2 regions of the Brevundimonas sp. Bb-A genome follow, and region 2 is predicted to be linked to the other one. Evidence: predicted binding sites of a transcription regulator. Region 2 holds the regulator's gene; the other holds the start of a gene.

Region 1 (14,592 bases), 1.6 Mb from region 2:
GAAATGGCCTTCGATAGCGTGATCAACCAGCGCTATCCCGAGGTCGAGCGGGTCAACCACGTCCACACCCCCGGCAACTCCTCCGGCATCGTCGATGGTTCGGCGGGCGTGCTGATCGGTTCGCTTGAGGCCGGCCAGGCCCTGGGCCTGAAGCCGCGCGCCAAGATCCTAGGCGGCGCCTCGATCGGCTCGGAACCGTCGATCATGCTGACCGGACCCGAATATGTGTCCAAGAAGCTGCTCGGCAAGCTGGGCATGACGACCGACGACATCGACCTGTGGGAGTTGAACGAGGCCTTCGCCGCCGTGGTGCTGCGCTACATGCAGGCCATGAACATCCCGCACGACAAGATGAACGTCTGCGGCGGCGCCATCGCCATGGGCCACCCCCTGGGGGCCACCGGCGCCATCATCACGGGCACGGTGCTGGACGAGCTGGAGCGCTCGAACAAGTCGACGGCCCTGATCACCCTGTGCATCGGCGGGGGCATGGGCACCGCCACCGTCATCGAACGCGTCTGATCCATTGCTCCCCCGTCGGGGGAGCTGTCAGCGAAGCTGACTGAGGGGGCGAACCCATCGCCGGCGTCGGCGGCGGCCCCCTCCACCGCTTCGCGGTCCCCCTCCCCCGCTGGGGGAGGATCTGAGAAGAGAGATTATGGAAAACTTCAAGATCGACATCGACGCCGACGGCATCGCCGTCATCGCCTTCGACGTGCCGGGCCGTTCGATGAACACCCTGACCAGCGCGGTGATGAAGGAGATCCCGGAACTGGTCGAACGGATCAAGACCGACGAAACCATCAAGGGCGCCGTCATCACATCGGGCAAGGCCTCGGGCTTCTGCGCCGGCGCGGACCTGGGCGACATGGCGGGCGGCGTGCTTTCCGGCGGCGGCGACCTGCAGAAGGCCTTCGACGCCGGCTGGGCGCTGAACGGCGCCTTCCGCGCGCTCGAGACCTGCGGCAAGCCGGTGGCGGCGGCGATCAACGGCCTGGCCCTGGGCGGCGGGCTGGAGTTCACCCTCGCCTGCCACTACCGCGTGGTCGAGAACGACAACAAGATCCAGCTGGGCCTGCCCGAGATCAAGGTCGGCCTCTTCCCCGGCGGCGGCGGCACCCAGCGTCTGACGCGCCTCGTCGGGGTCCAGAACGCCATGATGGCGATGAGCGAGGGCAAGTCCTTCCGCCCGAACGACGCCAAGGGCGCCGGCATCGTCCATGAGGTGGTCGAGAAGGGCCAAGCGGTCGAGGCGGCCAAGGCCTGGATCAAGAACGGCGGCAAGGCCGTCCAGCCCTGGGACGACAAGTCCTTCAAACTGCCCGGCGGCGGCCCCTATCACCCGGCCGGCATCCAGAACTTCATGGTCGGCAACGCCATGCTGCGCAAACAGTCCTACGGCAACTATCCGGCCGTGGTGAACCTGATGAAGGCCGTCTACGAAGGGACCCAGGTGCCGATGGACGCGGCCCTGCGGATCGAGACCCGCTATTTCATCAAGACCCTGATGACGCCCCAGGCCCAGGCCATGATCCGGTCCCTGTTCCTGTCCAAGCAGGAGCTGGACAAGGGCGCCGTGCGGCCCGCCGGCGTGCCGAAATCCGATCCCAAGAAGGTCTCGGTCCTGGGCGCGGGCATGATGGGCGCCGGCATCGCCTATGTGCAGGTCATGGCCGGCATCGAGACCGTGCTGATCGACCAGACCCAGGAAGCCGCCGACAAGGGCAAGGCCCATGTCGAGGAGCTGCTGAAGAAGCGTCTGTCGCGCGGTCAGATGACCCAGGAGAAGTATGACGCCACCCTGGCCCTGGTCACGGCGACGACCGACTATGACCACATCAAGGGGTCGGACCTTGTGATCGAGGCGGTGTTCGAAAACCGCGAGATCAAGGCCGATGTGACCAAGCGGGCCGAGGCCCAGCTGGTCGAAGGCGCCGTCTTCGGCTCCAACACCTCGACCCTGCCGATCACCGGCCTGGCCGAGGCCAGCGTGCGGCCTGAGGACTTCATCGGCATCCACTTCTTCTCGCCGGTCGACAAGATGATGCTGGTCGAGATCATCCTGGGCGAGAAGACGGGTCAGGCCGCCATCGCCAAGGCGCTGGACTATGTGCTGAAGATCAAGAAGACGCCGATCGTGGTCAACGATTCGCGCGGCTTCTACACCTCGCGCTGCTTCTCCACCTTCCTGATGGAAGGCATGGCCATGCTGGAGGAGGGTTACGGCCCGGCCCTGATCGACAATGTCGGCCGCATGACCGGCATGCCGCGCGGCCCGCTGGAGATGCACGACGACGTCGCCCTGGACCTGTCCTACAAGATCGCCAAACAGACGGCGCTGGACCTGGGCGACAAATACGTCCCGACCGAAGGCGCCGACATTGTCGCCAAGATGGTCGAGGGCGGACGCTACGGCCGCAAGAACGGCAAGGGCTTCTATGACTATGACACCAAGCCCAAGACGATCTGGAAGGGGCTGAGCGACCTGGCGCCGACCACCAAGGGCATCGATGCGCCCGAGGAGCCCGGCGCCTTCGCCCAGATCGACGAGCTGAAGACCCGCCTGCTGTATCGCCAAGCCGTCGAGGTCGCCCGCTGCTGGGCCGAGGGCGTCATCGACGACCCGCGCGAGGCCGACCTGGGCGCCATCCTGGGCTGGGGCTTCGCGCCCTGGACCGGCGGCCCGATCAGCATGATCGACGGCATCGGCCTGGCCAAGTTCGTCGAAACGGCGGATCGCCTGGCCGCGACCTATGGCGACCGGTTCAAGGTCCCGGACCTGCTGCGCGACATGGCCGCCAAGAACGAGACCTTCTACGGCAGGTTCGCCCCGGAGAAGGCCGCCGCCTGATCGGCCGCGGAAAGTGTGAGTACGGAACGGGCGGCCTTCGGGTCGCCCGTTTTGGTTTGGGGCTGCCCTCTCCTTTCGTCATTCCGGGCGAAGCGCAGCGGAGACCCGGAACCCAGCGGCGCGCGTGAGCGCGAACCTGTCACGGACTCGATCTTCAGGCGTTGTGCGGCGGATAGATTTCGCCTGACGGCGCCGCTGGGTTCCGGGTCTTCGGGCCAAGCGGCCCTTCGCCCGGAATGACGAAAGAAAAAAAGACCCGCCCGACACGAGGTCGGACGGGTCGCTCCGCCGCCCCTCGCGGGGTCGGTGGCGGGTCGCTTGGGGCGACGGAGTATCCTTAAGGTCCGGAGAGGCTCAGCCTTCCAGATCCTGGCCTTCGTCCGGCTCGGGCGTGCCCAGCAGTTCGTCGGCGATCTTATTGGTCGAGGCCCGCACCGCCTTTTCGATCGAGGCGGCGATGTCGGGGTTCTGTTTGAGGAATTCGCGGACGTTTTCGCGGCCCTGGCCGATCCGGGTCGAGTCATAGCTGAACCAGCTGCCCGACTTCTCGATCACCCCGGCCTTGACGCCCAGGTCGATGACCTCGCCCAGTTTGGAGATGCCCTCGCCGTACATGATGTCGAAGATGACCTCGCGGAACGGCGGGGCGACCTTGTTCTTGACCACCTTGACCCGGGTGGTGTTGCCGACCACCTCGTCGCGGTTCTTGATCGCGCCGGTGCGGCGGATGTCCAGGCGCACCGAGGCGTAGAATTTCAGCGCATTGCCGCCCGTCGTCGTCTCGGGGCTGCCGTACATGACCCCGATCTTGTGGCGGATCTGGTTGATGAACAGGACGATGCATTTGGACTTGGAGATGGAGGCCGTCAGCTTGCGAAGCGCCTGGCTCATCAGACGGGCCTGAAGGCCGGGCAGGCTGTCGCCCATCTCGCCCTCGATTTCGGCGCGCGGCGTCAGGGCCGCGACCGAGTCGACCACCACGATGTCCACCGCGCCGGAGCGCACCAGGGTGTCCACGATCTCCAGCGCCTGTTCCCCGGCGTCGGGCTGGGACACCAAGAGATCGTCCAGGTTCACGCCCAGCTTCTGGGCGTAGACTGGATCCAGGGCGTGTTCGGCATCGACGAAGGCGGCGACCCCGCCCTTCTTCTGCACCTCGGCCACCGTGTGCAGGGCCAGGGTGGTCTTGCCGGAGGATTCCGGGCCGAACACCTCGATCACCCGCCCGACCGGCAGGCCGCCGATGCCCAGCGCCATATCCAGACCCAGCGAGCCGGTCGAGACGCTTTCGATCTCGGCTACCACGCCGGCCTTGCCCAGTTTCATCACCGAGCCCTTGCCAAAGGCGCGATCGATCTGGGCGATCGCCGCCTCCAGAGCCCGTTGTTTTTCGCCGTCTTCCTTGCCCACCAGTTTCAAAGCCGCCTGTGCCATTGCCTTCGTCTCCCTTGCCATGATTCCCGTCAGAAGCTTGGGAGAGACCCGCCATGGACCCGCCCCCGTTTTGGTGAGGCCGACTATGTGCACGGTTTGTTCCTGTTCACAAGATGTTCTCGTGAGGAACAGCGAGACTCTTCGGATCTACGTCCGTTTCTGACGTATCACTCCGCGGTGACGTCGACCGCCGCAGCCGGTTCGGCGTGGCGCGCGGCCAGGGACAGGCCGCAGCCGAGGATCAGCACGGCCGCCGACAGGCCCGCGAGCGTATGGACCAGGGCGCCGTTCGCCCCGGCTCGGGTCGGCGCCAGGGGCCGGACCAGGACGAGGATCAGCAGGGCGATCAGGGCCAGGGCCCAGGCCTGGCTCATGCCCACGCCCAGGAAGATGAAATGGCCCAGGCCGAACAGCCAGCCGCCGACCAGGACCGTGACCACGGCCGCCGGCGCCAGGGCCGTCCACCGCTCCAGCCGGGCGCCGATCAGGGCGGCCAGAGCCGCTGCGAAGGCCGCCGCCAAACCGGTCCAGACGAACAGCAGGGCCGCCTCGGGCGCGATCGCCTGGACCAGGCCGCCCAGGACCAGCACCAGGACGATCGCGCCCAGCCAGCCGCCCCAGACCGTCTCGTCCTCGCCGTCCGGCCAGAGGCTGAAGGCGACGCCGATCCCGGCGGCGCCGAGCACCAGATAATCGACCCCGCCCAGGACCGTCGCCAGAACGGCCGCCGCCGCGACCACCCCGGCCAGCAACCGCCGCCCGATCAGGGCCCGCCCGGCCGTCAAGGCCAGCAGGACCGCCAGCACGGCCAGACCAGCCCCCGCCTCCATCCAAGGCAGGCGACGCAGCATCATGTAATAGGTCTCGGCGGAGTCGATCCGCTCGCCGATCGGCCCCGCCAGGACCCGCGCCGCCTGGGCCGCCACCATGCCGACGCTCAGCAGCCACAGGCCGCCGGTGAAGCCCTTCACCCCCTGTCTCCAGGTCAGGCCGGTCGCATGACGCGCGCCCCAGGCGGCGAAGGCCGTGAGCCCAAGGGCCAGACCCAGCAGCCCCCAGCCCGTCTCAGGCCCATGGCGCAGAAGCCCCAGGCCGAAGACGTCGGAATAGACGAGGTTGCGCGTCGCCTGGGGCAGGGTCGGCGCGCGCAACAGGGCGTCGGCCGTCTCCAGCGCCTGGGCGCCGATATGCTGGACGCTGCCCTGGTCGAGGGCGTCCGCCGTCGAACCGGGCGAATGATACTGAGCCGGGCGGCCGAGGAAGGCCAGATTGACCCCCGCCAGCCCCCGGTCGGCGGCGATGGTGAAGTCGGTGCCGTTGGGCATCAGCCGATAGACGAAGACGGCGAGCGCATTGCTGGACGGCCCGCCCTCAGCCCGCCGCGCCGCCCGGGCGTACAGATCGACGGTCTGGGCGTTGCCCGGCCCGGTCTCGAACATCAGGGCCCGACCGCCGCCGCCCCGCGCCTCCAGGTTCACCACCGCCCCGACCCGGTCGCGCAGCGGATGTTCGCTGAAGAAGGCGCGCGCCCCGTCCAGGTTCAGTTCCTCGGCGTCGGTCAGGAGGACGATCAGCCCCCTATCGGCCGGGCCGCGCGCCTTGATCGCCCGCACCGCCTCCAGAACGGCGGCCACGCCGCTGGCGTCGTCGGCCGCGCCCGGCGACCCCGGCACGCTGTCGTAATGGGCCATCAGCACCACCAGAGGCAGGCGCGGGTTCCGGCCGGGCAGGACGCCGACCAGATTGACGGCCGAGACCCCTTCCGTGGAAAGGCCGTTCCGCTCCATCCGCCGCACGGCCGCCGGAGACAGGGCGCCGGCCTGAAACCTCGGCGACAGGCCCAGCTCAGCCATCCGGCCGTAGAGATAGGCCTGGACCAGGGCGTGGTCGGTCGAACCGACCGGCCGGGGCGCCCGCGCCATCAGCCGCACGTCCTGCATCGCCCTTTCGGCCGAAAAAGCGGCGGCCGGCGCGCTCGCCGGCTGGGGTCGAGGGGTCTGGGTGGTGAGCACGGCCAGACCCAGGGCCGCCGTCAGAGCCGCCAAAAACAAGACCAGCCGCATGCGATCCATCCCCCGAAGTCTCTAGCGGCACTAAGGACCGAGGCCGTGGCGTTTCGCAAGAGCGAGACGTCAGCGCCCCGTCAGCGTCCTGTCCGGTTCCGCTCGACCCGGTTGCCGACCGCCCCATCGCCGTCGTCGGCGCTGGAACCGAAGGGATAGCCCGCGTCATCGGCGCAATAGCGCCGGTTTCCCTCGCGCGCGCCGACCACCACCGTGCGAGGCCGCAGCCAGCCGGCGCCCGAGAAGCTATTGTCCGTGATCTGATTATAGGACGGCGTCTGGTGTCGGATCACCCCGTCCTCGCCGCAGTTGCGGTACAGAAAGATCCCGCCCCGACCGCCCAGGGCGAACCGGTTGCCGATGATGCGATTGGCGCCTGACCCGTCCACGGCGATCATTTCGCGTCCGGTGCGCAGCACGAAGTCGTTGTCCTGGATCAGGGCGCCCGCGCTTTCGGCGTCCAGATAGACGGCGGTGGAGACCGAACGACCGGTGAAGCGCGATTCCCGGACGGTCGTCCGCGTCACCCCTGGTCCGACATAGAGGGGAATGGTCCCTGTCGCCTGAACCCGCACCTGCTCCAGCACGGTCTCGGACGGAGCCGCCGCCTGGGCTGCGGTCGTATGGTCCGGGCGGCGGGACGAGGCCAGAAGATCCCGCATCGACCCGCCCGCCCCCATGCCCCAGATGCGGATATTGCCGACGACGGTGCAGTGGCGCACCACGGCGCCGATCGGCCGGCTCCACCCCTGCGGCGTCTGGCGCGACCAGACGGCGACGGTGGGGGATTGGGCGGTCGCCTGACCCGGCCGGCGGACCGTCCCGCCGCCGCAGTCCAGACCGGCGCCTGAGGCTTCCGCCCCCTCGATCAGGACCGGACGGGACACGTTCGCCCCCGCCAGGACGGCGCGACACAGCAGCCGATAGGGGCGGTCGGAGGGGGTGATCAGGTCGCGCACCTCCTGCGGCGTGCACGGCCTGGCGGCGGGCCGGGCGGCGGGGCGGTCGTCCATCGGCGCCAGCAAGGACAGCAGCAGGAGGCCGACCATTTCAGTCAGCGGCCGTCGCCGCCAGGGCGGCCCGTTCGGCGGCGCATCCCGGATTGGTCAGGCCGGTGGCGCGGCGCGCCTCCAGCTCTCGCCGCGCCGCCTCCGCCTCGGCCTGGAAGGCCGGCGCGGCGATGATCTGTAAGGCGACGGCCCGCCCGAGGGCCGCGCCGGCGGCGACGTCGCTGGGATAGTTCATCGCGCAAACCATTCGGCTGACGCCGATCTGACGGCCGATGCGGCGCACCGCGCTCGCATGATCCGGCTCCAGCGCGGCCAAGACCTCGGCATAGGCCGCGCCCGCCGCCGCGCCCAGGGACGGATAGGCGGCGCTGTCGCGCGCCGTCGGCGTCAGCCGTTCGCAGGCCGGGCGGTCGGGATCGTTCGACACAGGCCGGGCGCGACGCGCGCGGGCCGCGACCTGTTCGGACACGGCCCGCACATCGTGAAACGCCTTGGCCGCCATCCGATCCAGCGTCGGCGTCTCTCCGTCGCCGCCCAGCCGCAGCCCCAGGGCGCAGTCGAAATGTTGCAAGGCCAGGGGCGGACGAAGCTCGGCGTGGGCGGTGGCCAGCAGCCACCGATCCGACTGTTCCAAGGCCCGGAACCGGTCCGACTGATCGCGGTCTTGGCGGTCGGCGGCCGAGCCCGCATCGGGAGCGGGCGGCGCGGCCTCAGCCAATCGCGCCAAGGCCTCGGGCGACAGATAGCCGCTGTCGGCCAGGACGAAGACCGGCGCGGGGGACGGCCGCCCCCCGCCCGCACAGGCCGACAGGACAAAGGCTGTCGTCAGAACCGCCGCGAAGGAGGCGGCGAACGGCTTCACCGCCCTTCGCTCCAGCTCAGCTGCACGGAGGTCTCTCCGCCTTCGCCGGGGGCGGCGACGACGTGGATATTGGTCGCACCCGCCGGGCCGCCGGCGGCGCCATAGGCGCGGGCGTCGCCCTGGTTCATCCCCATGACCGACGAAAGCCCGGCCTGTTCGGCGCGCTCGCGATAAAAGGCCACCACCTCGTCGGGACTGGCGGAGGTGCGGAAGGTGACCAGGCCGCCGTCTCCGTCGGGTCCGGTCGCCGTCGTCCCCGGCTGGTCCATGACCGCGCCGGGATAGAGGGCGGCGTAGTCGGGCGCCCCCGGGGCGGCGGGCTCAACGCCGCCGCTTGAGGCGGGGGCGGCGGTTTCGGCGTCGGGCGCGACCGCAGTACCGACCGCCGCGGCCGGCGGCGCTTCAGTCGCTGCAGGAGCGGCGCGGCCTTGGGCCGTCTGGGCCTCCTCTCGGCCGCAAGCGGCGAGCGTCAATATCAGAAAGGCGGCCGAGGCCGCCGAAAGGCGTATCATCGGGGAATCGTCCCTTGGACCCGTGGTCGAGGCGGCACCGTGGCCTAAGGATGCGGCGCCAGCAAGGCGTTCAGTCGCCGCCGCGCCCGCCCTCGACCGGATCGCCCGCCTCGCCGGTGAAGCGCCGCCCGGACTCTGCGACGGCGTCGGGCTCGGCGTTCGACGGCGACTGCGGGTCCGCCTCCGCCCGCCCTTCGGCCGCCAGGGCCTCATTGATGACCGCCGAGTCGGGATCGTCGTCCGACCCGCTCGCCGAGCCGCCGCGTAACGAGCCCGCCCTCAGGTCCGAACCGGAGTCCGAACCGTCCAGCGCCTCGATCAGGGCGTCGCCCCTGCGCCCCAGGTCGGGCTTCTCGCCCATGTCCTGAGCTTCACGGGAGTCCCGGCCTTCGAGTTCCGATTCTGCGCCCTTGTCTTCCGCGTCCTTGTCGATGTCGGTCATGGCGCCGTCTCCTGTTCTGTCTCACTGCGTCAAAGGTCTGTGACCGTCTTCAGGTTCCCGTCCGCCGCGCCTTCCGCCCCGCGCCCCTTGAACCCCCGACGCCGCTTCCGATCTAAGCGTCATGATCCCCTTTTCCGTTCTCGACCTGTCTCCCATCGTCGAAGGGGGCGACGCCCGTCGCGCCTTCGACGAGACCCTGGCCCTGGCCCAGGCGGCCGATCGGCTGGGCTATCAGCGGTTCTGGCTGGCCGAGCATCACAACATGCCGGGCATCGCCGCGACCGCGACCGCGATCGTCATCGGTCACGTCGCGGCGGGCACCGAGCGGATCCGGGTCGGTTCGGGCGGGGTCATGTTGCCCAATCACGCGCCCCTGGTGGTCGCCGAACAGTTCGGCACTCTGGAGACCCTCTATCCCGGCCGTATCGACCTGGGCCTGGGTCGGGCGCCCGGAACCGACGGGGCCACGGCGCGCGCCCTGCGCCGCTATTTCGAGGGGGCGGACCATTTTCCGCGCGACGTGGTCGAACTGATCCAGTGGTTCGAGCCGGCCGCCGAGAACCAGCCGGTCCGGGCCGTGCCGGGCGCGGGGCTGCGCGTGCCGATCTGGCTCCTGGGCTCCAGCCTGTTCAGCGCTCAGCTGGCGGGGCAGCTGGGCCTGCCCTACGCCTTCGCCAGCCATTTTGCGCCGGAGCTTCTGCTGGAGGCCCTGGCCCTCTATCGCCGCAACTTCACTCCGTCCGACCGGCTCGCCGCCCCCCACGCCATGGCCGTGCTGAACGTCTTCGCCGCCGAAACGGACGCGGAGGGCGTGCGCCTGGCCACCTCGATGCAGCAGAGTTTCGCCCGGCTTTCGACCGGCAAGCCCGGACGCCTGCCTCCGCCGGTCGATGACATCGCCGCCGTTCTGACCCCGCAGCAGATCGAGAGCGCGCGCAGCCGCCTGACCTATTCCGCCGTCGGCGGGCCAGAGGCCGTCCAGAAGCAGCTGTCGGACTTCATCGCCCTGACCCAGGTGGACGAGCTGATGATCACCGGGATGATGTTCGACAAGGCCGCGCGAATCCGCAGCCTGGAGATCGTAGCCGAGGCGCGTGAACGCCTGGCGGCCTGATCTTCGGACCGCAGGACGTCAGGCGCGCAGCTTGCCGCCCTGTTTCTCGACCGCCGCCACCACCTTGGCGCTCAGGGCCTCGATCTCGGCCTCGGCCAGGGTCGCCTCGCGCGGCTGGATCACGACTTCCAGGGCGACGGACTTGAAGCCCTCGTCCACCCCCTTGCCGCGATAGACGTCGAACACCCGGACGTCGGCGATCAGCGCCTTGTCGGCGCCGGCTGCGGCCCGGACCAGATCGCCGACCGGCTTGGCCTCCTCGACCACGAAGGCGAAGTCGCGGGTCAGGGGCATGAAGGCCGACAGGTCGGCGGTTCCCCGCGCCTTGCCCGACCCATTCTTGCCTTTCTGGCCGCGCGGCTCGGGCACGGCATCCAGCACGATTTCGAAGGCCAGCATCGGACCGTCGGCGTCCAGCGCCTTCAGCACCCGCGGATGCAGCTCGCCGAACTCGACCATCACATTCTTCGGGCCCAGCTGCAGGCGGGCTGAACGGCCGGGGTGCCACCAGTCGCGGTTCTGACCCTGGACCAGTTGCAGCGAGGCGACCGGGGCGCCGATCTCCTCCAGCACGGCGGTCAGATCGGCCTTCAGGGCGAACAGGGCGTCGTCACCGGCGCCGGCCCAGTGGCGGGCGGCGTGGGGCGCGACCAGGCCGGCGATGACCGTGCGCTGATCCGCCGGTCCGTCGCCCAGATAGATCGGGCCGATCTCGAACAGGGCGGCGTCGGCGAAGCCGCGCGCGGCGTTCCTCGCCGCCGCCTGGATCAGGTTCGGCAGGGCCGAGGGCCGCATGCAGTCCAGATCGGCCGCGATCGGGTTCTCCAGCACCAGCCGATCGTCCCCGCCGCCGAACAGGGCTGCGGTCGATTGTTTGGTGAAGGACCAGGTGACGGCCTCGGCGTATCCCAGGGCGGCCAGGGCGCGGCGCGCCGTGCGGACGCGGGCCTGGCGGGGGTTCAGCACCCCGCCGGCGGGAGGGGCGACCTCGGGCAGGGGCGTGTCGGGCAGGCTGTCGAAGCCCTCGATCCGCGCCACCTCTTCCACCAGATCCGCCCGGCCCTCGACGTCGCGCCGCCACGACGGCGGGGTGACGATCCAGGGTTCGGCCTGACCGGCCGGGGCGGCCTGCACCAGGAAGCCGAGCTGGCCCAGGATGGTCCCGATCCGATCCGTCGGCAGGTCCATGCCGCTGAGCCGCTTCACATAGGCGGGGTCGAAGGCGAAGGGCGCCGGCCCAGCCGGGGGTTCGCCGACGAAGACGATCTCGGACGGCTCGCCGCCGCACAGGTCCAGGATCAGGCGGGTGGCCAGTTCCAAGCCGGGCGTGACGGAAACGGGGTCTACGCCGCGCGCGAACCGATACTGGGCGTCGGAATGGATGCCGAGCGCACGGCCCGTCTGGGCGATGACCAGGGGGTCGAACCAGGCGCTTTCCAGGAAGACGTCGGTGGTGTCGTCGTCGCAACCGGTGCTTTCGCCGCCCATGACCCCGCCCAGGCCGATGGGGCGCTCGCTCCCGGCGTCGGCGATGACGCAGTCGGCGGCGGAGACCGCATAGGTCTTACCGTCCAGGGCGATGAGATGCTCGGGCTCGCCGCCCTCGATATGGGCTGTCCCGGCCGAAACCTGTCCGCCCCGCACCACGATCTCGGTCCCCGACAGCTTGGCCAGGTCATAGACGTGCAGCGGCCGGGCGCGGTCGTAGGCGATCAGATTGGTGACATCGACCAGGCGGTTGATCGAGCGCAGGCCGATGGCGGTCAGGCGCTTCTGCAGCCAGGCCGGCGACGGGCCGTTCTTGACGCCCCGGATCACCCGACCGGCGAAGACCGGGCACATCCCGGGCGCGTCCAGCCGGACGCTGATCGGCGACGGGAAGCCCCCGCGCACTACGGCGATGTCGAAATGCTTCAGCTTGCCGACGCCGGCGGCGGCCAGATCGCGCGCGATCCCGGCGACGCCCAGCCAGTCGGGCCGGTTCGGCGTGACCTCGAAGTCGATCACGGGCTCGGCGCCGAACAGGCCGGCGACCGGGGTTCCCACCGGGATTTCCGGCGGCAGTTCCTGGATGCCGTCGCTCTCATCCGCCAGCTCCAGCTCGGAGGCCGAGCACAGCATGCCGTTGGACACCACGCCGCGCACCGGCTTCTCGACCAGGGTGACGCCAAGACCCGGCACATAGGCGCCGATGGGGGCGTAGATGGTGGTCAGGCCCGCCCGCGCGTTCGGGGCGCCGCAGACGATCTCCTTCATCCCGTCCACCGTCTCGACCTGACAGACCTGCAGCCGGTCGGCGTTGGGGTGGCGTTCGGCCGAAATGATCCGGGCCACGGTGAAGGGCGCCAGCTTGGCGGCGGGGTCGAGCACCTCCTCGACCTCCAGCCCGGCCATGGTCATGGCCTCGGCGATCTGATGGACATCGGCCTCGGTTTCGAGGTGATCCTTGAGCCAGGACAGGGTGAACTTCATGCCGGAACCCCGCCCAGAACCTGCTGGATATTGGTCAGAAACTCCGGCGCCCCGGTGAAGCCGACGCGGAGGAAGCGGCAGTTGACGAAGCTGCAGTCCTGGAAGGCGACCGTGCCGGTGACCTTTTCAGGGCCGACCGGCTGAAGCAGCAGATTACGCGGGTCGCCCATGGCGTCGCCCATGTTGCAGCCGTCGAAGCTGCACCCGCCCACGGCCAGCAGCACAGCCGGCCCTTCCAGAAAGCAGTCGCGGAAGGTCTTGCCTGCGATCATCGCCTCGCCGCGCTGCGCGGCCTCAATGACCAGCTGCGGCAGCCAGATATGGACGCCCTCATAGGCGGGACCGGCCCCGATCAGGGGCAGTTTCAGCGTGTCGTCTTCGATCTTCATGATTCAGCTCAGGCCCGAAGCCGGATTGGGGGCCGCAAAGGCCGAGAAGCCGTAGTGCGCCAGCCAGCGCGTATCGGCCTCGAACATGGGGCGCAGGTCGGGCACGCCGTATTTCAGCATGGCCAGCCGATCCACCCCCATGCCGAAGGCGAAGCCCTGATATTCGTCCGGGTCGATGCCGCAGTTCTTCAGCACATTAGGATGCACCATGCCGCAGCCCAGGATCTCCAGCCAGTCGTCGCCGGTGTTGAACACCAGCTTCCCGCCGGATCGGTCGCAGCGGATGTCCATCTCCGCCGACGGTTCGGTGAAGGGGAAGTGGTGCGGACGGAAGCGCGCCTGAACCGCGTCCAGCTCGAAGAAGCGGGCGATGAAGGTCTGAAGCGTGGTCTTCAGATGGCCCATATGGATGTCGCGGTCGATCACCAGACCTTCGATCTGGTGGAACATCGGCGTGTGGGTGGCGTCGGAGTCCTTACGGAAGGTGCGCCCCGGCGCGACGATGCGGATCGGCGGCTTCTGGGACATCATGGTGCGGACCTGCACCGGGCTGGTGTGGGTCCGCAGCACCTTGCGCTCCCCCGTCTCGGGGTCCGGCTTCAGGAAGAAGGTGTCGTGCATCTCCCGCGCCGGATGTTTCGGCGGGAAGTTCAGGGCGGTGAAGTTGTGGAAGTCGTCCTCGATGTCCGGGCCTTCCGCCACGGCGAAGCCCATCTCGGCGAACAGGGCGATCATCTCGTCCATCACCTGCATGGTGGGGTGCACCCCGCCCTTGCGACGCGGACGGGCCGGCAGGGTCAGGTCGACCCGCTCGGCCTGAAGCCGGGCGTCCAGTTCGGCCGCCTCCAGCTCGGTCTTCTTGGCCGTGATGGCGGCGGCGACGCGGTCGCGCAGGCCGTTGATCATCGGCCCCTGTTCGCGGCGTTCGTCGGGGCTCAGGGCGCCCATCCCCTTCAGCAGGCCGGAAACGGAGCCGGACTTGCCCAGGGCGGCGACGCGCACCTCCTCCAGGGCGGCGACGCTCTCTGCGCCGCCGATGGCGTTGATCAGGTCGAGTTCGAGTGTGGCGAGATCGGTCATTTGGCCCGTGCCTTAGAGCATGATCGTTTCGGACGGAACCGCTTCGCGGTTCCGGCTGAAGCGTAAATCATGCTCTCGGTTTGATCTGGAGCCTGATTCACGGCTTCAGCGGGATCGCGAAGCGATCCCTCCTCAGCCGATCAGGCTCTAGCGGGCCGCAGCCGTTTCGTCACCCTTCAAGGCGCGGTTTGCGCCCCGGCGATGGCCTCAAGCTCGGCGGCCGGCGCCTTGTTCGCCGCGACGATCCAGGCCGGTGGCTCCGGCTCCCAGCGGATGGGCTTGCCCTCGGTGCTGGTCCAGCGGTGCAGCCACGAGATTCCATTGGCGCGGACATAGGTGTCAGCGTGCTGATAGATCGGGTCC
Region 2 (14,592 bases):
CGACGGCAAGCTGGCGGCCGAGGCCGAGTTCATGGCCATGGTGGTGACGGTGCCCACGCCGGCGACGGAGCCCGCCGCCTGATGGCCATCCACCCCACCGCCCTGATCGACGCCACGGCGACCCTGGCCGAAGGGGTCGAGGTCGGCCCCTGGTGCACGGTCGGACCGAATGTCTCCCTGGCCGAGGGCGTGCGCCTGGTCAGCCATGTGGTGGTCCAGCAGGACACGACGGTCGGGGCTGGAACAGTGATCCATCCCTTCGCCGTCATCGGCGGCGATCCGCAGCACAACGGCTACAAGGGCGAGCTCGTGCGGCTGGAGATCGGCGAGAACAATCTGATCCGCGAGCACTGCACCTTCAACCGGGGCACGCCCCAGGGAACGGGCGTGACCGTCGTCGGCTCCAACAATCTGTTCATGACCGGCGCCCATATCGGCCATGACTGCGTGGTCGGCAGCAACCTGGTCATGGCCAACAACGCCACCCTGGGCGGTCACGCCCAGGTCGGCGACAAGGTCTTCCTGGGTGGACTGTGCGCCGTCCACCAGAACGGGCGCGTGGGGCAGGGGGCGATCATCGGCGGTCTGGCCGCCGTGACCCGCGACGTCATCCCTTACGGTTCGGCCTGGGGCAATCATGCGCGGCTGCGGGGGCTGAACCTGATCGGTTTGAAGCGCAAGGGCTACGGCAAATCCGAGATACGAAGATTGCTGGCCGCCTATCGCGACCTGTTCGAGGGCGAGGGCGAGTTCGCCGGTCGCATCGACGGCGTGGCCCAGGCCTACGCCGACCTGCCGGAGATCCTGGAGATCATCGCCTTCATCCGTGATGGCGGGCGGCGTCCGCTGTGTCTGCCGAACGCGGAATGAGCCGCTCGGGAAGGCTGGGGCTGATCGCCGGGGGCGGCGATCTGCCGGCGGCGGTGGCGGCCCGGTGCGAGGTCGAGGGACGGCCGGTCTTCATCATCCGTCTGGCGGGGTTCGCCGATCCGCATCTGAGCCGTTGGCCCAGCGCCGAGTTCGGCATGGCCCAGATCGGGGCCATATTGAAGGCTCTGAAGGCTGAAGGCTGCACCAGCGTCTGTCTAGCCGGCATCGTCAATCGACCTGATTTCAAGACGTTGAAGCCCGATCTGAAGGGTGCGTCTCTGCTGCCGGGCATCGTCGCGGCGGCGACCAAGGGAGATGACGCCCTGCTGAGGAAGATTCTGTCCATCTTTGAGGTGGAGGGTTTCGGGGTGGAAGGTGCCGACGACATACTGTGCGGGGAGACCCTGGCGGCCGGCGCCCTGGGATCGGTGGTTCCGACGCCGCAACAGATAGATGATCTAAGAAAAGCGCTGCACGTCGCAGAAAAGTCGGGTGAATTGGATATCGGCCAGGGCGCGGTGGTCTGTGACGGCCTGGTCCTGGCGGTCGAGGCGCAGGAAGGCACCGACGCCATGCTGCGCCGCGTGGCGGACCTGCCCGCCGACCTTCGCGGCGCTCCGGCCGCCCCCAGGGGGGTGCTGGGCAAGGCGCCCAAACCGATCCAGGATCTGCGCGTGGACATGCCGGTGATCGGACCGCGCACGGTGGAGCTGGCGGCGGCCGCGGGGCTGGCGGGGATCGCCGGCGTCGCCGGGCGGTTGATCCTGATCGACCGGTCCGCGATCGTGGCTGCGGCGGATCGGTTGGGCCTGTTCGTCTGGGGTGAAACGCGATGAGCCGTCCGTTGAAGATCATGCTGGTGGCGGCCGAGGCGTCGGGCGACGCCTTGGGCGCCGGCCTGGCCCGGGCCTTGAGAGCGCGGCTGGGTCAGGGGGTGAGCTTCGTCGGCATCGGCGGCCCGCGCATGGCGGCCGAGGGCGTCGTCAGTCCCTTCGACATCGCCGAACTGTCGATTCTGGGCTGGATCGAGGGCCTGCGCGCCTATCGGACGGTGCGCCGTCGCGTGGCCGAGACGGCCGCCCTGGCGGCGCGTGAACAGCCGGACGCGGTGGTTCTGATCGACAGCTGGGGCTTCACCATTCGGGTCGCAGAGGCGATCCGCGCCGCACGTCCGGACGTGCCCTTGATCAAATACGTCGGGCCCCAGGTCTGGGCGTCGCGTCCTGGCCGGGCCAGGACCCTGGCGCGGGCCGTGGATCATCTGCTGGCCCTCTACAGCTTCGACGCGCCCTGGTTCGAGCGTGAAGGTCTGCCGACGACGGTGGTCGGCTCGTCCGCCCTGCACGTCGACATGGGCGGGGCCGACGGCGCCGCCTTTCGCGCCCGGCGCGGCCTCACGCCAGACGCCAAGCTGCTGCTGATCCTGCCGGGCAGCCGACCGGCTGAAATCGCGCGGATGACTCCGGTTTATGAGGCGACCGTCAAGCGGTTGAAGGCCCAGGATCCAGGCCTGGAAGTCGCGGTGGTCGCGGCGGGTACGGTGTCAAAGGACGTGGTCGGGCGCGTATCCGCCTGGCCTTTCCGCGTCCATGTCGTCGATGAGGCCGAAAAGTACGACGCCATGCGGGCGGCGACGGCGGCCTTGGCGACCAGCGGCACCGTCTCGACCGAACTGGCCCTGGCGGGGGCGCCGATGGTCATCGCCTATAAGATCGGCGGGGTAAGCTATCAGCTGATGAAGCGGCTGGTGACGGCCGAACACATCACCCTGTTCAACATCGCCGCCGGCGCACGGATCACCCCGGAGTTCATCCAGGGCGAGGCGTCTGCGGAAAACCTGGCGGCGGCCGTCGGGCGGCTGTTGAACGATCCCCAGGCTGCGGCCGAGCAGGCGAGGCGTCAGACGGCGGCGCTGGACCTGATGGGGCGGGGCGGGCCGGATCCTTCGACCCTGGCCGCCGAGGCCGTGTTGCGGGTCATCGAGGCCAAGGCGGCTGGATAGGCGGCTCCATCCCTGTCTCAGACAAAGAAAAACGCCGGGGCCTGCGCCCCGGCGTTCTGCATTTCAGGCCTGTGGCGCTTGATCAGCCGCGCTGTTCGATCGGCACGTAATCGCGCTGCGTCGGGCCGGTGTACAGCTGACGCGGGCGGCCGATCTTCTGCGACGGATCGGCCATCATTTCCTGCCACTGGGCGATCCAGCCCACAGTGCGGGCCAGGGCGAACAGGACGGTGAACATGGTGGTGGGGAAGCCCATGGCCGACAGGGTGATGCCCGAATAGAAGTCGACGTTCGGGAAAAGCTTGCGCGAGGTGAAATATTCGTCGTTCAGCGCGACCTTTTCCAGCTCCTTGGCGACCTGGAACAGGGGGTCGTTTTCGCGGCCCGTGGCGGCCAGAACCTCATAGGCCGACTGCTGCATCACCTTGGCGCGCGGGTCATAGTTCTTATAGACCCGGTGGCCGAAGCCCATCAGCTTGTATTTGCGGTCCTTCACGCCCTGGATGAACTCGGGGATCTTGTCGGGGGTGCCGATCTCCTTGAGCATGTTCAGCGCCTCTTCATTGGCGCCGCCGTGCGACGGGCCCCACAGGCAGGCGATGCCGGCGGCGATACAGGCGAACGGATTGGCGCCCGACGAACCGGCCAGGCGGACGGTCGAGGTCGAGGCGTTCTGCTCGTGGTCGGCGTGCAGGGTGAAGATGCGGTCCATGGCGCGCACCAGGGCCGGATCGACGTGATAGTCCTCGGCCGGCACGGCGAAGCACATCCGCAGGAAGTTTTCGGCGTAGGACAGGTCGTTGCGCGGCGAGATGAAGGGCTGGCCGACATGATATTTGTAGGCGCGGGCCGCGATCGTCGGCATCTTGGCGATCAAACGGATGGCCGAGATGTCGCGCTGGACCGGATCATGGATGTCCAGGCTGTCGTGATAGAAGGCCGACAGTGCGCCGACCGTGCCGACCATGATCGCCATCGGATGGGCGTCACGGCGGAAGCCTTCGAAGAAGCGGTCGAACTGGGCGTGCAGCATCGTGTGCATGGTGATGCTGTCTTCGAACTTCTCGTACTGCGCGGCCGTCGGCAGTTCGCCGTGCAGCAGAAGGTGGCAGACTTCGATGAAGTTCGACTGGGCCGCCAGCTGGTCGATCGGATAGCCCCGGTGCAGCAGGACGCCGGCGTCGCCGTCGATATAGGTCAGGCCTGACTCGCAGGAGGCGGTCGAGGTGAAGCCCGGATCGAAGGTGAAAGCGCCCGTTCCGCCATAGAGCTTGCGGATGTCGATAACGTCCGGACCGGTCGAACCCGACAGAACGGGCAGATCGACGCTCTTGCCCTCGAAGGAGAGCGTGGCGGTTTTGGCTTGGTCAGTCATCAATGCCCCTTTGCATTTGGACGTCCGATCGCGGGGAGGCGCCGGGCGCTCTTAGGTTTGTGGTTGATCACTTAGTCTGTTGCAGCGCATCATCCAAGCGTCCGAGACTTTCGTCGCGCCCAAGAGCGGACAAAGTTCGTGCAATATCAGGTGATGTTGACCCTGCGGTAAGGGCCGTCCGCATGGGCGGACCGATCTTGCCGAAGCCGACCTGTTCGGATTCGGCGAAGCTTTTCAGCTCGGCTTCCAGGGCGAAGACGTCCCAGGACTGGAACAGGGCCAGCCGGTCGCGCAGACGCGCCAGGCGGTCCAGGGTTTCGCCGGACAGCAGGGCGCGGCCCTTGTCGTCAATGTCCAGGGGACGTGTCTTGAGCACGAATTCGGTCTGGTCGGCCAACTCCAGCACGGTCTTGGCGCGGTCCTTCACGAAGGGCATGGCGCGCTGGAGCCGGGCCTCGTCGGCCTCGGCCAGGCTGCGACCCCGGGCGAGGTGGACGTCCAGCGTCAGCTTGGCCAGGCGTTCGTCGTCGGCGAGCCGCAGCCAATGCGAATTGACGTGGGCCAGCTTGTCGAAGTCCAGCCGCGCCGGCGCCTTGCCGATGCCGGCCAGATCGAACCATTCGATCGCCTGGGCGTCGCTGAACAGTTCGTCGTCGCCGTGACCCCAGCCGAGGCGCGCCAGATAGTTGCGCATGGCCTCGGGCAGATAGCCCATTTCGGCGTATTCGTGGACGGCCTGGGCGCCGTGGCGCTTCGACAGCTTGGCGCCGTCCGGCCCGTGGATCAGCGGGATATGGGCGAAGGTCGGTCGGGTCCAGCCGAGGGCGTCATAGATCAAGCTCTGGCGGGCGGCGTTATTCAGATGGTCATCGCCGCGGATGACGTGGGTCACCCCCATGTCGTGGTCATCGACAACGACCGCGAGATTATAGGTCGGCGCCCCGTCCGAGCGCAGCAGGACCAGATCGTCGAGGTCGTCGGTCGACCAGCTGACCGAACCCTGGACCTCGTCCGCGACGGTGACGGTCGCGGACTGGGGGCGACGGAAGCGGACGACGTGCGGCTGGGCCAGGTCGTCGACGGTCGGGGTGCGGTCGCGCCAGGGCGATTCAAAGGTGCGACGCTCGGCCTTGGCGGCGTCGCGCAGACGTCCGGTTTCCTCGGCCGTGGTGAAATCGCGATAGGCGTGGCCGGTCTCCAGCAGTTGATCGACGACTTCGCGATGGCGGTCGGCGCGGCTGAACTGGAACACCGGCTCTTCGTCGGCGAACAGCTCCAGCCAGCTCAGGCCGTCGAAGATGGCCTGGACGGCCTCCTCGGTCGAACGTTCCCGATCCGTGTCTTCGACCCGGATCAGGAAGCGTCCCGCGTGTCTCTTGGCGTACAGCCAGTTGAACAAGGCGGTTCTCGCCCCGCCGATATGCAGATAGCCTGTCGGCGAGGGGGCGAAGCGGGTGACGACAGTCGAAGAAGGCAAGGTCATGGGGGAAGGGTCCGTAAGCGAGGCCCTTATACGCCCCGAGGCGACAAAGCCTACCCCCGGCGCGCGTTTGCGGATCTGGCTGGCCCAAGAGCTTGCGGCGCAGAGCCTGAGATGGCGGCTCTGGGCGCCGGTGGCGTTCGGGGCGGGCGGCGCCGTCTATTTCACTCTGCGGTTCGAGCCCCCGTCATGGCCCCTGCTGCTGGCGGCGGGGATGGTCGCAGCCGCCTGGTGGGCGGGACGGCGGCGCGGCTGGGGGCGGGGCCGGACCTGGCCCCTGATGATGCTGGCGTGTCTGCTCGGCGGGCTGGCGACGGCCAAGGTGCGGACCGAGGCGATCGCCGCCCCGATCGCGCCGGCGCTGGGCGAAGCGACCGTGATCGAGGCCTGGGTCATCGACGTCGACAGTCCTGGACAGAACGGGGCGCGGGTGGTGGCGGCGCCGACCTGGATCCGCGGCCTCGCCCCCGAGGAGACGCCGGTGCGGCTGCGTGTGACCGTGCGGGGGGCGCCGCCCCGTCCGGGTGAGGCGATCCGACTGTTCGCCATCCTCAATCCGCCGCCTGCGCCGGCGGCGCCGGGCGCCTATGACTTCGGCCGCAACGCCTTCTTCCAAGGATTGGGCGGCGTGGCCTTTGCGCTTGGCGAGACGCGGAGCATCGACCTGCCGCTCCCGCCCTGGCGCGTCCGGCTGACGATGGCGGTCAACGGCGCCCGCTACGCCCTGGCCGAACGGATCGTGGCCCAGCTGGGGCCTCGCACAGGCGGGATCGCCGCCGCCATGACCACCAGCCACGAGGCGTGGATCAGCCCCGAAGACGTGGAGGTGATGCGGGATTCGGGCCTGGCGCACATCCTGTCGGTGTCGGGCCTGCATATGGCCATCGTCGGCGGCTTCGTCTTCTTTGCGGTCCGGCTGGGGGTGGCCGCATGGCCGTGGCTGGCGCTGCGGGTCGCCGGCAAGAAGATCGCCGCATGGGCGGGGCTGGCGGCCGTGGGCGCCTATCTGGTGGTGTCGGGCGCGCCGCCGCCGGCGGAGCGGGCCGCCGTCACGGCCGCCATCGCCTTCATCGCCATATTGCTGGACCGGCAGGCCGTGACCATGCACGGGCTGGCCGTCGCCGCCTTCGTGGTCCTGCTGATCCAACCGGAAGCCATCGTCACGCCAGGCTTTCAGATGTCCTTCGCCGCGACGGCGGCCCTGGTGGCCCTGGTCGAGGTCTGGCCTAGGCGGGTGCGCGAGATCGCGGCTCCCTGGCCGATCGTGGCGGTTCAGAGGTTCGGAGGCTGGCTGGCGGCGGCCGTCGCGGCCAGCGTGGTCGCCGGTCTGGCGACCGGACCCTTCGCCATGCAGCATTTCAACCGGACGGCCGTATACGGCCTCCTGGCCAATCTGGGCACGGCGCCGGTGGCCGATTTCGTCCTGATGCCGACCCTGGCCCTGGGGGCGGCGCTGGCGCCCTTGGGGCTGGGCAGACCCTTCCTTGCGGTGGCGGGGTGGGGCGTGGATCTGATGCTGGCGATCGGAACCTGGACCGCGGGCCTGCCCGGCGCGGTGCAGACGGTGGCCAGCGCGCCGGACTATGTGCTGCCCGTGGCCTTTCTAGGCGTGCTGTTCATCTGCCTGTGGCAGGGGCGGCTGCGGTGGCTGGGCCTGCCCCTGGCGGCGGCGGTGCTGGTCTGGCCGCGCGCGCCGACGCCGGACGTCTGGATCGGCGACGGCGGGACCAATGCGGCCTTTCATCGGGAGGGCGAGGCGATCGTCGTCCGGCCCGGCGTGCGTGAGTTTGCGACGGACCTGTGGTCCCGGCGGCGCGGTCTGATCTTGGCGGACCGCCCCGAGGCCGGCTGGGCCTGCGACCGCGCTTCATGCCGTCCCGAACTCACTGGGGCGGGGCCGGTCGCCCTGTGGTGGGGCAGGCGGACGCCGGACATGGAGCAGATGGACGCCCTGTGCCTTGCGGCCTCGGTCGTCAGCGTGCGGGCGGTGGTTCACGCCCTGCCGCCCTCATGTGACGGGAGGCTGGTTCTGGACGGGGCGGACTTTGCGCGCGGCGGGGCGGTGGAGCTGTGGCGTAGCGGCGCGGGCGGCTGGCGGGCCGTGTGGACGGCCGATGTCCGGGGCGACCGGCCGTGGGCGCGCCGGCCGAATCCAGCTGTCAGTGATAGCGGCGCATGAGGCCGACCAGCTTGCCCTGGACCTCGACTTGGTCGGGACCGAAGATGCGGGTCTCATAGGCGCGGTTGGCGGGCTCCAGGGCGATGGAGCCGCCCTTGCGGCGCAGGCGTTTCAGCGTGGCCTCTTCGCCCTCGACCAGGGCCACGACGATCTCGCCGTTGTTGGCGGTGTCGCCGCGCCGGATGACCACCAGGTCGCCGTTCAGAATGCCGGCCTCGATCATGGAGTCGCCCTCGATTTCGAGGATGTAGTGATCGCCCTTGCCCAGCATGGATTCCGGCACCGGCAGCCGCTCCTGTTCGTGCTGGATGGCGGCTATGGGGGTGCCGGCGGCGATCTTGCCCAGGAGCGGCAGTTCGCGGGTGTCGTTGGCGGCTGAGGCCGCAGCGACGGGACGCGCGCCGCCGCCGCCTTCGATGACATCGGGCTTGAACCCGGCACGGCCGCGCGGAGCGCCGGCTGTGGCCTGCTCCGGCAGTTTGGTCACTTCCAGTGCGCGGGCGCGGTGGGCGAGGCGGCGGATGAAGCCGCGCTCCTCCAGCGCCGTGATCAGCCGGTGAATGCCCGACTTGGACGCCAGGTCCAGCGCCTCCTTCATCTCGTCGAACGAGGGGGAGACGCCGGTCTCCTGAATCCGTTCGTGGATGAACATCAGCAGTTCGTGCTGTTTGCGCGTGAGCATCGCCGGCCCCTCATGCGCCCGACCGACGAATCGGAACGGGCCGTGAACATTGACGATGTTCTGTAAGTGTTCCTTCCTAATGTCAACTTAACGGCGTCGCTTCACCACGCGCGTCGAGTTGAATCAGGCGGCCAGCAGCTTGCGCGTCGCTTCCTCGACGTCGGCCTGACGCATCAGGCTCTCGCCGACCAGAATGGCCTGGGCGTGGGCGGCGGAGACGCGCGCGACGTCGTCGGGGGTGAAGATGCCGCTCTCGGCGACCAGGAGGGCGCGCACGGGGCTGAGCATCGCCAGGCGTTCGGTCGTTTCCAGGTCGACTTCGAACGTTCGCAGCGACCGGTTGTTGATCCCCACCAGATCGCCCCCGAGAGCGCAGGCGCGCGCCATTTCGGCCTCGTCGTGGGTTTCGATCAGGGCGTCCATGCCGAAACGCTCGGCCTCGGCCAGCAGTTCGGCGGCCAGCCGATCGTCGATCATGGCCAGGATGATCAGGATGCAGTCGGCGCCGAGCGCCCGGCTCTCGGCGACCTGCCAGGGATCGACCAGGAAGTCCTTGCGCAGGCAGGGCAGGGCGGTCGCCGCACGGGCCTGGCCCAAATAGGCGTCGTCGCCCTGGAAACTGGGGCCGTCGGTCAGGACCGAAAGGCAGGACGCGCCGCCGGCCTCATAGGCCTTGGCGAGGGCTGGGGGATCGAAGTCGGGACGGATCAACCCCTTGGACGGGCTGGCCTTCTTGATCTCGGCGATCAGGGCGGGGCGGCCGGTGTCCTCGACCGTTCGATCCAGGGCGGCGCGGAAGCCGCGCGGGGCCGAGGCGGCCTGGGCCAGGGTCTCGATCGCGTCCTGAGAGGTCGCGGCCTTGCGGGCGGCGACGTCTTCGCGCTTGTAGGCGGCGATGCGGGCCAGAACGTCGGTCATGGGGTGTCCTCCGTCTCCAGCGGCGTGGAGGTGATGCGGGCCAGACGCTCCAGAGCCTGGGCGGCCCGGCCGTCGTCGACGGCGGCGGCGGCGAGGGCGGCGCCTTCCGACAGGTCCGCCGCCCGATCCGCGACCACGAGGGCGGCGGCGGCGTTCAGCAGGACGATGTCGCGGTAAGGGCCGGTCTGGCCCGCCAGCAGGGCGCGAAGGGCGGCGGCGTTCTCCTCGGCGTCGCCGCCGCGGATGGCGTCGATGGAGGCGCGGGGCAGGCCGGCGTCCTCGGGCGTGACCTGGAAGCGGCGGACGGCGCCGTCCCTCCATTCCGCCACTTCGGTCGGGCCGGAGGTGGCCAGTTCGTCCAGACCCTGGCCGTGAACGGTCCAGGCGCGGGTCGCGCCCAGCCGGCCCAGCACCTCGACCAGGGGCTCCAGCAGGCGGGGGTCATAGACGCCCATGACCTGACGTTTCGCCTGGGCCGGGTTGGACAGGGGGCCCAGCAGATTGAAGACGGTGCGGAAACCGATCTCGGCCCGGACGGGGCCTACATGGCGCATGGCGCCGTGATAGGCGGGGGCGAACAGGAAGCAGATGCCGGCCTCGTCCAGCGCCTTGCGCTGCTGGGCCGGGCTGGCGGCCAGATTGACGCCCAGGATCGACAGGACGTCGGACGAGCCGGATTTCGAGGACATGGCCCGGTTGCCGTGCTTGGCGACCTTCAGGCCCGCGCCGGCCAAGACCAGGGCGGCGGCCGTGGAGATGTTGTAGGTGTGCTGGCCGTCGCCGCCGGTGCCGCAGGTGTCGATAACCTCATAGGGATGATCCAGCGTCAGGGCGGCCTCGCGCATGGCCTGGGCGAAGGCGGCGATCTCGTCCACCGTCTCGCCCCGAATGCGCAGGGCGGTGACGGCGGCCGCGACCTGGGACGGGGTCGGTTCGCCGCGCAGGCAGGCGGCGAAGAAGTCGTGCGCCTGTTCGGACGTCAGGGGGTGGCCCTCGACCAGTCGGGCGAGGATCGGCTTGAAACCATCGGCCATGGTCAGGCGGCCATGATCAGGCGGCCGCGAGGCGCTTCACGCCGGCGATCTGAAGGAAGTTGGCCAGCATGTCGTGGCCATGTTCTGTAGCGATGGATTCCGGGTGGAACTGAACGCCATGGATCGGGCGGCTGCGGTGCTGGAGCCCCATGATTTCGCCGTCGGCGGTCCAGGCGGTCACCTCGAGACAGTCGGGCAGGGTTTCGCGCTTCACGGCCAGGGAATGATAGCGGGTGGCGGTGAAGGGCGAGGGCAGGCCGGCGAAGACGCTCTTGCCGTCGTGCAGGATCGGCGAGGTCTTGCCGTGCATCAGGGTCTTGGCGCGGATCACGTCGCCGCCGAAGGCCTGGCCTATGGCCTGGTGGCCCAGGCAGACGCCCAGGATGGGCATGGAGGCCGGCGCGCTCTCGATCAGAGGCAGGCAGACGCCCGCCTGGTCCGGCGCGCAGGGGCCGGGAGACAGCAGGACGGCGGCGGGGTTCAGCGCCCAGGCCTCGGCCGCCGTCAGGTCATCGTTGCGCACCACATGGGTCGGCGCGCCCAACTCCGCGAGGTAGTGGACGAGGTTGTAGGTAAAGCTGTCGTAGTTATCGACGACGAGGATCATGATCAGGCTTCTAGGCGTGACAGGCGTCCGCGCCAAGCATATGCGTCGCTAAAGCGCATCTTAACGGTCATGGGGGCAGGTGGAGGGGTGAAACTCGCCGCCGAACAAGACATCGCCGACAAGATCGCCGCCGCAAAGGCGAAGCTGGTCGTTGTCGAACCCAAACCGATCAGCCCCTATGCGGCGCTAGGCGCCGCCGCCCTGGCCGCTGCGGCCGCCGTGGTCATGGCCGGGGTGGTGGTGCTGGGGCCCGGCGTTCGTTTCGACCAAGCCCCGCCGACCTACACGCCCTAGCGGTTGCCGGTGCGGAAACGCCAGGCTTCTTCGGCGGCCCGCATGGGGGCGCGGGCCTTGTGCCGGGTCTCGGCGTATTCGGCGGCAGGATCGCTGTCGGCGACCACGCCGGCGCCGGCCTGGACGAAGATCCGGTCATCAGCGAACAGGGCGGTGCGCAGGGTGATGCAGATGTCCGCCTCGCCCCCGGCCGAAATATAGCCGACGCCGCCGCCGTAGCCGACGCCGCGCTTTTCGGCTTCCAGCTCGTCGATGATCTCCATCGCTCGGACCTTGGGCGCGCCTGACAGGGTGCCGGCGGGAAGGGCCGCCAGCAGGGTGTCGACGGCGTCCAGTTTCGGATCGGCCTTGCCGCGCACATTGGAGACGATGTGCATGACCTGGCTGTAGCGTTCGACGACGAAGCTTTCGGTCACCTCGACCGTGCCCGGCGCGGCGACGCGGCCGACGTCGTTGCGGCCCAGGTCCAGCAGCATCAGATGTTCGGCCCGCTCCTTGGGATCGGCCAGCAGCTCGGCCTCCAGGGCCTTGTCCGCCTCGGGCGTGGCGCCGCGCATCCGGGTTCCGGCCAGTGGTCGGATGGTGACCTGGCCGTCCTTCAGCCGGACCAGGATCTCCGGGCTGGACCCGGCCAGCTGGAAGCCTTCGAAGTTCAGATAGAAGAGATAGGGCGACGGGTTCTGGCGACGCAGGGAGCGGTAGAAGGCGAACGAATCTTCGGTCCAGGGCGCCGAGAAACGGTGGCTGAGCACGACCTGAAAGATGTCGCCGGCGGCGATATAGTCCTTGGCCCGGGCCACCATCTGGCCGAAACCGGCCTCGTCCACGGGCGAGGCGAAGGTCGGGGCGGGCGTGGGCTGCGGCGCGGCGCGCACCGGCAAGGGCTCGCGCAGGCCCGTCTCGAAAGCGTCCAGCCTGGCGACGGCGGCGTCGAAGGCTTGCCGCGCGTCGCCGCCCGTGTCGGGATAGGCGGCGGAGACCAGGATGATCTCCTGGCCGACGGAATCGAAGATCGCCACCAGCGACGGTCGGGTCAGGACCGCATCGGGCAGGTTCAGCGGGTCGGGATTGGGTTCGCCCAGCGGCTCGAGCAGGCGCACCATGTCATAGCCGAAGACGCCGAACAGGCCGGCCGCCATCGGCGGCAGACCGTCGGGCAGGTCGAACTTGGAGGCGGCGATCAGGGCGCGCAGCGACTGAAGCGTGGGCAGGGGCTCGGGAATGAAGCGGCCTTCGGCGACGGCTGGACCGCGCGCCAGTTCCGCCGCGTTCGACCGACAGCGCCAGACCACGTCCGGGTCCAGGGTCAGGATCGAATAGCGGCCCTTGACGGCGCCGCCCTCGACCGATTCCAGCAAGCAGGCGTAAGGCCGGTGGAGCCCCAGCTTCAGATAGGCCGAAACCGGGGTCTCCAGGTCGTCGATCACCCGACGCACGATCACCTGGGGCCGACCGGCCGAGAGGCCGGCGGCGAAGGCGTCGAAATCGGGCCCGCTGTCCGCCTGCGTCATTGCGCCGGAGCGGCGGGCGCGGTCGGTTCGGCCGACAGGCCCAGGGCCTGACGCGCCAGGCCGACGTCATGCTTGGCCTTGGAGCGTTTGGCCGCCGCCGCCATCTCGGTCTGAACCATGGCCTGGACGATCTCCTGGGTGATGCGCGGGCGGGCCTGTTCGGCGAGCGGACCGGCGACCGCCGGATTTGCGGCGTGGATGGCGTCCACCCGGCCGATCAGGACGCCGCCCTGTCCCGGTTGGGAGAAGACCTGGCCCTTGGACTGGCCGAACAGACCTTGCAGCACGCCCTGACCCAGGGCCTCCTGGGTGGCCTGATCACGGACGACGCCGGTGCGGACGGTCAGGGGGGCGTTGACGGAACGGGCCACGGCGGCGATGTCCTGGCCTTGGCGCACGCGACCGGCCAGCTCCTCGGCCTTGGCGGCGAGCCGGCGCGAAATCTCACGCTGTCTCCACTGGGCGGCCAGGGGCTCGCGCACCTCGGCCAGGGTCGGCAGGGCCGAGGGACGGATGTCGTTCAGCCGGACCGCGAAATACTGGCCCTGGCCGGCGTCCACCACATCGCTCTCGCCGCCCTTGGTCAGGGACCAGGCCGTTTCGAACAGCTGCGGCGGGGCGTTCAGCGGCTGGCCGTTCGGCAGTTTGCCGTCCTGGGTGAAGGGCGGCAGGTCGACGATCCGCGCCCCGGCTTCACGCGCGGCGTCGGCCAGGCTCTTGCCGGCGGTTCGGGCGGCTTCGTACTTTTCGACCTTGGCGTAGGTCTGGCCCTTGACGTCCTCGGCGCGCAGTTCCTGAATGATCTGCTCGCGCGAACCCTCGAGGCTGGCGGGCTGACCGGGCTGGACCGCCGTCAGCTTGGCGACGGCGAAGCCCACGCCCGCCTGGACCGGGTCCGACACCTGGCCGGGCTGAAGGCCGAACACGGCCGCAGCCGTGGCGGCGTCGCCGATGGCGGAGCGCGGCGTGGCGTCGAACTGGGCCGGCTGGATGCTGTTGGCGCGGCCGACGTCTGCGGGCGACTGACCGGCGCGCAGGGCGGCGGCGATCTTCTGGGCCGCGTCGCGGCTGGGCGCCGTCAGGGTGACGAAGGTGCGGGTCTCGGGCTTGCCCAGGCTGTCCTTCTTGAATTCGAACCGCTCGCGGATCCGCTCTTCCGACACGGCCGGGGCGGCGCCGGGCTCCGGCGAGAACAGGACGACGGAGGCCATGCGGAACTCCGGCGCGCGCAGCCGGGCGGCGTTCTCCTGGATGAAGGCGTTCAACTGGGCGTCGGTCGGGGCGGGGATGTCTCCGGCCATGGCCGGGGTGATTTCGAACCAGCGGCCGTCGCGGCTCTCGAAGGCGGCGCCGGCCAGGAGGGCGCCGTAGATCCGGGGCGCGCGCGCGCCGGCGAAGACGGCGGCGTTGAAATGTTCGGTCGCATACTGGTCGCGCAGGTCCTGTTCCAGCATGGCGGGAGTCAGGTTCTGCTGGGCCAGGGCGCTTTCATAGGCCTTCTGGTCGAACTGGCCCGTGACCGAGTTGAAGAAGGCCGGGATCTGGCGGATCTGTTTGACGATCAACTCCTTGCCGGGGCGGATGCCCGCCTTCCACGCCCAGTTCAGGAAGCCCAGCTGTTCGGTCTGGCTTTCCAGAAA

Evidence for each region. Region 2 encodes LexA, which represses DNA repair genes until DNA is damaged. Its sites were predicted from a motif close to ATGTTCNCNANNTGTTCT; they were not measured.
Region 1: a site for LexA is predicted at 4,388-4,405, ahead of recA (recombinase RecA). Genes of this name have one in related genera too.

What each region holds. Positions count from the first base shown of each region.
Region 1 covers NZ_CP045456.1:272,402-286,993, forward strand. The annotation lists gene BSP_RS01425 (acetyl-CoA C-acetyltransferase) at 1-522, shown strand, start outside; gene BSP_RS01430 (3-hydroxyacyl-CoA dehydrogenase NAD-binding domain-containing protein) at 659-2,851, shown strand; gene recA (recombinase RecA) at 3,206-4,285, opposite strand; gene BSP_RS01440 (M20/M25/M40 family metallo-hydrolase) at 4,453-6,348, opposite strand; gene BSP_RS01445 (right-handed parallel beta-helix repeat-containing protein) at 6,429-7,397, opposite strand; gene BSP_RS01450 (PA-phosphatase) at 7,399-8,220, opposite strand; gene BSP_RS01455 (hypothetical protein) at 8,217-8,732, opposite strand; gene BSP_RS01460 (hypothetical protein) at 8,803-9,174, opposite strand; gene BSP_RS01465 (LLM class flavin-dependent oxidoreductase) at 9,296-10,288, shown strand; gene pheT (phenylalanine--tRNA ligase subunit beta) at 10,307-12,760, opposite strand; gene BSP_RS01475 (hypothetical protein) at 12,757-13,149, opposite strand; gene pheS (phenylalanine--tRNA ligase subunit alpha) at 13,153-14,229, opposite strand; gene BSP_RS01485 (polysaccharide deacetylase family protein) at 14,406-14,592, opposite strand, start outside.
Region 2 covers NZ_CP045456.1:1,878,983-1,893,574, forward strand. The annotation lists gene fabZ (3-hydroxyacyl-ACP dehydratase FabZ) at 1-82, shown strand, start outside; gene lpxA (acyl-ACP--UDP-N-acetylglucosamine O-acyltransferase) at 82-870, shown strand; gene BSP_RS09265 (LpxI family protein) at 867-1,706, shown strand; gene lpxB (lipid-A-disaccharide synthase) at 1,703-2,872, shown strand; gene gltA (citrate synthase) at 2,955-4,247, opposite strand; gene gltX (glutamate--tRNA ligase) at 4,315-5,730, opposite strand; gene BSP_RS09285 (ComEC/Rec2 family competence protein) at 5,729-7,906, shown strand; gene lexA (transcriptional repressor LexA) at 7,887-8,588, opposite strand; gene trpC (indole-3-glycerol phosphate synthase TrpC) at 8,712-9,506, opposite strand; gene trpD (anthranilate phosphoribosyltransferase) at 9,503-10,540, opposite strand; gene BSP_RS09305 (aminodeoxychorismate/anthranilate synthase component II) at 10,557-11,147, opposite strand; gene BSP_RS09310 (peptidoglycan-binding protein) at 11,235-11,441, shown strand; gene trpE (anthranilate synthase component I) at 11,438-12,952, opposite strand; gene BSP_RS09320 (peptidylprolyl isomerase) at 12,949-14,592, opposite strand, start outside.